Regions from separate parts of the Oscillibacter hominis genome, predicted to be linked through region 1. Evidence: a T-box and tRNA genes for the amino acid it is inferred to sense, from the RefSeq annotation. Region 1 holds a T-box; the other holds one or more tRNA genes.
The links. The T-box of region 1 lies ahead of leuS (leucine--tRNA ligase). A T-box ahead of a tRNA ligase gene usually reads a tRNA of that ligase, here a tRNA-Leu.
Positions count from the first base shown of each region.

Region 2: it encodes a tRNA-Leu, which carries the amino acid that the T-box ahead of leuS (leucine--tRNA ligase) is inferred to sense. The anticodon was not compared.

Region 1 covers NZ_CP060490.1:967,399-971,563, forward strand. Annotated here, with positions in the region: gene H8790_RS04790 (LCP family glycopolymer transferase) at 1-987, shown strand, start outside; gene rsfS (ribosome silencing factor) at 1,003-1,362, shown strand; T-box leader at 1,418-1,649, shown strand; gene leuS (leucine--tRNA ligase) at 1,710-4,133, shown strand.
Region 2 covers NZ_CP060490.1:547,338-551,502, forward strand. Annotated here, with positions in the region: gene H8790_RS02825 (WYL domain-containing protein) at 117-1,091, opposite strand; gene H8790_RS02830 (WYL domain-containing protein) at 1,091-2,323, opposite strand; tRNA gene H8790_RS02835 (tRNA-Leu) at 2,445-2,510, shown strand; tRNA gene H8790_RS02840 (tRNA-Met) at 2,606-2,678, shown strand; gene H8790_RS02845 (DUF2828 family protein) at 2,817-4,165, shown strand, end outside.

The DNA.
Region 1 (4,165 bases):
ATGGACGGCGTATATTTTGAAGTGCCCCGGGACATGGATTATGAGGACCCCTACCAGGATTTGTCCATCCACATCAAAAAGGGCTATCAGAAGCTCACCGGCGAGCAGGCCATGGGCGTGGTCCGGTTCCGCGACGGGAAAAATGGGTATAATAACGGCGACATCGGCCGCATCGAAACCCAGCAGAATTTCCTCAAGGCCGTGATTTCCCAGCTGCTCCAGGTGAAGAACCTGACAAAAATTGAAAAGTTTGCTAAAATCTTTACCGAGTGCGTGGAGACGGACCTGACCTGGCAGAACCTCTTCTGGTTCGGCAAATCCGCCATTGTGGGCGGGCTCTCCATGGACAACGTGAATTTCGTCACCATGCCCTATAAGGGGGTGTATGCCTGGAGCCGCAGCTACCACCAGAATCTCTCCTATGTGGTGCCGGTGGCCGACGAGCTCCTCGAGCTGGTCAACAACTCCCTGAGCCCCTATTTGGAGCCCTCCAAGATGTCCGAACTGGACATCATGTACGTCAACTCCGACGGCAGCATCGGTTCCACCACCGGACGGGTGGAGGACACCAAGGCTGCTGTCCCGCCCACCTCCTACGGCGGCGGGTCCACGAAGCCGGAGACTGGCGGCGAGACGACCGTGCCTCCTGAAACGGGTGGTGAGGCCACGCCGCCGGAAACGGGCGGGGAGACGGTGCCGCCCGAGACAGGAGGGGAGACCACGCCTCCGGAGACAGGTGGCGAGACCACGCCGCCGGAAAGTGGTGGTGAAACCACACCTCCGGAAAGTGGCGGTGAGACTACTCCCCCGGAAACGGGCGGGGAGACGGTGCCGCCCGAAAGCGGCGGCGAGACCACGCCGCCGGACACAAGCGGGGAGGTCATGGTGCCTCCCTCCACCGGCGGGATCGACAATTGGCCGGTGCCCGGCGAACCCACACAGCCGGCCCAGTCCGCGGGAACTCCGGCGGATTCCATGGCCGCATAGAAAGGAAGAAATGGAATGACCCCGAAAGAAATCGCACTGACTGCCGCCGCTGCATTGGACAGTAAGAAGGGCGGAGACATCAAAGTACTTGAGATTACAGACCTGACCACTCTGGTGGATTATTTCGTCATTGCCACCGGTACCTCCAACACCCAGATCTCCGCCTTGTGCGGCGCCGTGGAGGAGAAGCTGACCGCCCAGGGGGAGGAGCCTCTGCACCGGGAGGGCTACCGGGACGGCACCTGGGTGCTGTTGGACTACGGCAGCGTGGCAATCCATGTGTTCTCCGAGGAAGCCAGGGAATTCTATTCCCTGGAGCGGCTCTGGAGCGACGGCAAAGAGGTGGATTTGACCGGCGTGCTGACAAAAGAGTAAACGATTTCAAAGAGCGCTCTTGACAAAAGCCGCAAACCTCCGTAAAATATCCCTGTTAAAGACGTTGAAGGGAAGAAAGACGGATACGACGCCTTCAGAGAGCCGGCGGGCGCTGCGAGCCGGTGGGGAGTTCCGTGTATAACTGATCCCGGAGTTTTCCGTCCGATGCCTCGGCCTAAGATGGAACGGTTTGGCCCCGTTACCGGCTGAGATCCTTTGGATCACTGAGGGCCTGCCGGGCAACCGGCGGCTGAATCAGGGTGGTACCGCGTGTCAACGCCCCTGACCAAACGGTCAGGGGCGTTTTATTTCAGAGAAAACTTTCATGAATATGAGGGAGAAGCGCAATGAAATACGATTTCACAGCGATTGAGAAAAAGTGGCAGGAGAAGTGGCTGAAGGAAAAGACCTTCGCCGCGGTCAACGGCGATGCCTCCCGGCCCAAGTTCTACGGCCTGGTGGAATTCCCCTACCCCTCCGGCCAGGGGCTCCATGTGGGACATGCCCGGCCCTACACCGCTATGGATGTGGTGGCCCGGAAAAAGCGGATGGACGGCTACAACGTCCTCTTTCCCATCGGCTACGACGCCTTTGGCCTGCCCACGGAGAACTACGCGGTCAAAAACCACATCCATCCCGCCAAAGTGACCCACGACAATGTGGCAAACTTCCGCAAGCAGCTCCAGATGCTGGGCTATTCCTTTGACTGGGACCGGGAGGTCAACACCACCGACCCGGACTACTACAAGTGGACCCAGTGGATTTTCCTCCAGCTCTATAAGAAGGGCCTGGCCTATAAGGCCTCCATGCCCGTGAACTGGTGCACCTCCTGCAAAATCGTCCTGGCCAACGAAGAAGTGGTGGAGGGCGTGTGCGAGCGCTGCGGCGGCGAGGTCATCCGCAAGGAGAAGAGCCAGTGGATGCTGGCCATCACCAAGTACGCCGACCGCCTGATCGACGATCTGGACGGCCTGGACTTCATCGAGCGGGTCAAGATCCAGCAGAAGAACTGGATCGGCCGCAGCGAGGGCACCGAGGTGGACTTTACCACCACCTCCGGCGACACCATGACCGTCTACACCACCCGCTGCGACACCCTCTTCGGCGTCACCTACATGGTGCTCTCCCCGGAGCACCCCTTCCTGGAAAAGTGGAAGGACCAGCTGAAGAACTGGAAGGAAGTGGAGGCTTACCGGGAGGAGGCCGCCCGTAAGTCCGACTTTGAGCGCAGTGAGCTCAACAAGGAAAAGACCGGCGTGCGCCTTCAAGGCGTGGCAGCGGTCAATCCGGTGAACAACACCGAAATCCCCATCTATGTCTCCGATTACGTGCTGATGAGCTACGGCACCGGCGCCGTGATGGGCGTGCCTGGCCACGACCAGCGCGACTGGGAGTTTGCCACCAAGTTCGGCATCCCCATCGTGGAGGTGGTGAAGGGCGGCGATGTCACCAAGGAGGCCTTTGCGCTGAAGGACGATACCGGCATCATGGTCAATTCCGGATTTTTGAACGGCTTGACGGTGAAGCAGGCCATCCCCGCCATGAAGGAGTGGGTTACCAAGCAGGGCATCGGCCATCCCAAGACCAATTACAAGCTCCGGGACTGGGTCTTCTCCCGCCAGCGCTACTGGGGCGAACCCATCCCCCTGGTCAACTGCCCCAAGTGCGGCTGGGTGCCCCTGCCGGAGACGGAGCTGCCGCTGCTGCTGCCGGAGGTGGATTCCTATGAGGTCACCGACACCGGCGAGAGCCCTCTGGCCAAGATGACCGACTGGGTCAATACCACCTGCCCCTGCTGCGGCGGGCCGGCCAAGCGGGAAACGGACACCATGCCCCAGTGGGCCGGGTCCAGCTGGTATTTCCTGCGCTATATGGATCCCCACAACGATAAGGCCCTGGCCTCCAAGGAGGCGCTGGACTATTGGTCCCCCGTGGACTGGTACAACGGCGGCATGGAGCACACCACGCTGCATCTGCTCTACAGCCGCTTCTGGCACAAGTTCCTCTACGACATTGGCGTGGCGCCCACCTGCGAGCCCTATGCCAAGCGCACCAGCCACGGCATGATCCTGGGTGAGGGCGGCGAAAAGATGTCCAAGTCCAGGGGCAATGTGGTGAATCCCAACGACATTGTGGATCAGTTCGGCGCCGACACCATGCGCACCTATATCATGTTTATCGGCGACTTTGAAAAGGCCGCGGCCTGGTCCACCCAGGCGGTGAAGGGCTGCAAGCGCTTTTTGGACCGCGTGTGGAACCTGGCCGAGGCGTGCACCGATTCTCTGGAGCACACGCCCAAGCACGAGGCCGCGATCCACAAGGCCATTAAGAAGGTCTCCGACGACATCGAGGCTATGAAGTTCAACACCGCCATCGCGGCGATGATGGCGCTGGTCAACGACTTCTACGCCGACGGCTGCACCAGAGGCGACGTGAAGACGCTGCTGCTGCTCCTCTCTCCCTTTGCGCCCCACATGGCGGAGGAGATGTGGGAGAACCTGGGCTTTGCTGCCGCCGAGGGCAAAATGGCCTGCCAGATGCCCTGGCCCACCTATGACGCCGCGAAGACCGTGGCTGCCTCGGTGGAGATGGCGGTGCAGGTCAACGGCAAGCTCAAAGGCACGGTGATCGTGCCCACCGACAGCGAAGAGCAGGATGTGGTGAACGCGGCCCTTGCTGTGGAGCGGGTGGCCAAGGCCGTGGAAAACGGAACGATCGTAAAGACCATCTTGGTGAAAAACAAGCTGGTCAACCTGATCGTCAAGGGATAAGGTACGTCCGGCCGGAGCGTCCAGAGCCTCCG
Region 2 (4,165 bases), 420 kb from region 1:
TTTCATCAAAAAAGCGCCGTTATTTCCGGTTGGAAACAACGGCGCTTTTTTGATGAAAGACCTCATAAGGCATTTAAGCAGCTCAATAGACACAGACGATCCGTACTGTGCACGCTTTATCTGCTTGTTTGTATCCAGTTGTTCTGCCGCAGCACCCGCTCCCGCATCTGCTCCACAAAGCGCTCCGGGCCCAGCACACGGACCACGGGGCCAAAGCCCAGCAGACGGATGAGGACCTCGGTCTCGTCGTCCCGCTGATACCACAGCTTGACGGTGCAGGTTTTCGTCTCCTCGTCGTACTCGCTCTGTTTTTCATAGGAGGAGAACTCCACCATAAAACGTTCGATGCCGTTGCGCTCACGGGTGACCCGGAGGAGCAGCGGCTCGGCGCAGCGGTGCCTGACCCGCCAGCCTTCCAGATCCAAGGGACCGTCATACCGCTCGGTGGAGGGCCCCACTTCTTGGATGCGGCTCAGGTTCAGGATATGGTAGCCCTGGAAGACTCCGTGCCACGCTTTGGCTGTGTAGACCCGGAACTTGTCGTCCTTTGCGGAGTACTCCAGCCGCAGAGGCCGGTGGTCGCCCAGCTGTAAGCGGCTCTTGGGCGGCGCGTAGGCCAGGCGCAGGAAGGCCCCCTCCCGCAGGGCGGCCAGGATGGCCTGGAAGTGCCGACGGTAGTCCGGGTCGGTGTAGCCGTCCCCGTCCAGGTAGCGGTCAAAATAGAAAAAGTCCTCCTGCCGGTAGAGTGGCGCCACGTCCCGGAGGGCTTCGGTCAGGTGGTCGAGCTGTTCGTCGGTCATAAAGAGCCGGATGCGCGGGTCGCCCAGCAGGGCTTTCAGCCAGGCGCGCTCCAGGGCCGTTACCGGCAATGCAGGCGGATGCTCCAGCAGGGAGAACAGCAGCCCGTCCCGCTCCTCCAGCAGCGGCCAGGCATTCTGATTCAGCAGCTTGGGGATAAGCTGGAGGGTGCTCTCCCCGTAGCCCCGCTCTCCCACCAGCGCCTCCACTTGGCGTCGTGTCAGCGGCGCGGCGTGGAGAATGTCGGCCACCACCTGATAATAGCAGCCGTAGACCTCGGAAAAGAGTTCCACTATTCCTCACCCCCGTACATCCCCACCATGCGGTGTACATCGTCATAAAAGCGGTCTATGGCGCGCTGATCGTCCCCTTCCAAGGCTACAATGCGTCCGATAAAGGTCTTGACCCAGTTCATCATCTCGCCCACGTCGTAGACCTCGTTGGTGTAGCGCCACAAACCGGGCTCCAGCTGGGCCACATGGCCGCCCCGGCCCTCCCGGCGCAGGCGCTGGATGATGTGGGGCTCGTGCTCCTCGTCCACCGCCACCGTCATGGAGAAGCGCCGGGTCCGCTCATGTCTGGGCAGGGCGGGGCCCCAGGCATGGGCCAGGAGGAGGTCCGCCAGGGCGCGGTAGTTCTCGTCCCCTTCGTGCCCGGGGAGGGGCGCCAGGGCCTTGATATAGTCCAGCCGGAAGGTGGAGAACCGCCGCTGTTCCAGGTGGTGGGCCACCAGGTAACGCCGCCCGCTCTGGACGCTCACCATGATCTTGACCGGCACCACCCGGCAGACGCTCTGCCGCCCGTCCCGCCCACTGACGTTGGTCAGCTCCAGCCGCAGGCCGTCCCGGAGGGCCTCCAAAATGGTGAGGAGAATCTGGTCCTCCAGGGTGTGGACGATGAAATGATGCTTAAACCGGAGACTGGGATTCTCTCCTCCGAGGCGGCCGGACAGAAAATAGCCGACGACGGAGAGCGGGGCGGCCTCTCCGAAAAAGCCCAAGAACTCCGATAGGCCGGTCTGATCCGGGAACAGAGAATCCAGGGAGCACGGGGAGATGGCATAGTACAGCCTTCGACCTTGCTTTTGCGTATTCAGGATTCCCAGTTCCTCATACTCCTTCAGTTTCCGCCGGACAGTGGGCAGCTCGAAAAGCTGTTCCCCACGCTCCGCCAGTTCGTCCGTGATCTCCTCCGCGTGGCGGGGCTGGCCGTCCGAGAGCAGATCCAACAGGTAAAAGTGGAGGGTGATGTCGTTGTCGGTGAAGCTCTTGGACTGCCAAGCCCGATAGAGGGGATTGTGGGGGAGCTCCGAGGCATCCACGGAGAGGAACACGGCCTTCCCGCCGGGGCGGTACTCCCAGCGCAGGCCGTCCCCCAGCCAGCTCTCGATGCGCCGGCGCTCGTTGTCGTAGGTACGGGCGCTCTTCTGGTCGAAGTCTTCCCGGGTCTTGTAGCCGAAAATCAGAAAATCCCGCATGTAGTCCCGCACCCGGTCAAACCGCTTGACCAATTCACTGTAGGCCATGCCGCCACCTCCTCTTATCTGTCAGTTTACGACATATCGGGAGACCTCGCAACTTTTTTGGAATGAAAAGTTTTCCACCTGCGGTTAAGATTGGAACATGAAAGGCGCCAACAGCAACTTCGATTAGCTAAGTTGGTATAGCAGTTGACTTAAGATCAACGTTTCGCGGGTTCAAATCCCGCATCAAACGGCGCCTTGCTATAAACGCACCAACAGCAATCCTACATACAGCTGTTAACTGTGAATCGTAAACGGTGCGTTGTCAAAAGGCGTCAACCGCAGCTTTTCAATAGCTAAGTGGTAAAAGCGCCTGGCTCATAACCAGGAGACGCGGGTCCGAATCCCGCTGAAATGGCGCCTTGATTTCCCAAAGGCACAGACAGCAATCCAATTTGGTCATTCCATTCAGGAACGTGGTTCAACTCCACAACGCCGGGCAACCGGTGTCGAAACTGTGCCTTGCAATCGTCAAGCAGGTAAGGAGGTCATCATCATGCTTGCGTTTTTGAAGAAAGAAGCCCTCACCACCCGCACGGAAAACGGCGCGGCCGCCTACGCCACCACCATGAGTGATTGCCTGGACCTGTTTTCCACCGTCGGCGCGCTCCGCGCTGCCTCCGAGGCGGAGATTGCGGACCGCTTCACCCGGGCCTGGGCGGAAAACCCCGACCTGGCAATGAAAATCGCCTTCTTCGCCCGGGACGTCCGGGGCGGCCTGGGCGAGCGCCGGGCCTTCCGGGTCATGTTAAAGACCCTCTCCGCCTTGGCCCCCGCGTCTGTGGTCAAGAACCTGGCGAACATCCCCGAGTATGGCCGTTACGACGACCTGATAGCCCTGTTGGACACCCCTTGCAGGGGGCAGATGCTTGTCTACATAAAGGGGCAGCTTGCCAGGGATATCGCCGCCCTGGGCACGGAGGAGGAATCTGTCTCCCTGCTTGCCAAGTGGCTCCCCTCGGTGAACGCCAGCAGCGCGGACACCGTCCGTGCCGCCAAGCAGGTGGCCCGCGCCCTGGGCATGAGCGACGCCCGGTACCGCAAGACCCTCTCCGCGCTCCGGGCCAGAATTGCCATCCTGGAGAATAGCCTCCGGGAGCGGGACTATACCTTTGACTATGCCAAGCAGCCTTCCAAGGCCATGTTCAAGTACCGCAAAGCGTTCCTCCGCAACGACGGCGTACGCTATCAGGCATTTTTGGAGCAAGTTCGCTCGGGCGAGGCCAAGCTGCACACGGGGACCCTGTATCCCTATGAGCTGGTGGCCCCCATCCTGAACGGCACAGTATCCGAGGCCGAGCGTCTCACCCTGGACACCACCTGGAACTCCCTGCCCGACTACGCCTCGGACGGCGACGCTCTGGTGGTGGTGGACGGCTCCGGCTCCATGTACTGGAATGGGGCTCAGCCCATGCCCGCCACGGTGGCCCTTTCCCTGGGGCTCTACTTCGCCCAGCGGAACACTGGGGCCTTTCGGGGCCACTTCATCACCTTCTCCAGCAGACCCAGGCTGGTGGAGGTGAAGGGACGGGATCTCTACGAGCAGGTGAAGTACGCCGAGAGCTTCAACGAGTGCGCCAATACCAACGTCCAGGCGGTCTTTGACCTCATCCTGCGCACGGCGGTGAAAAACCGTTTAAAGCAGGTCGACCTGCCCGCCACGCTGTACTTTATCTCCGATATGGAGTTCGACTCCTGCGCGGAGCACGCGGATTTGACCAACTTCAATTGCGCCCATCGGGCCTTCGAGGCCAAGGGCTACAAGCTTCCCCGCGTGGTGTTCTGGAACGTGGCCAGCCGTGCGCTCCAGCAGCCCGTCACCATGAACGAGCAGGGCGTGGCGCT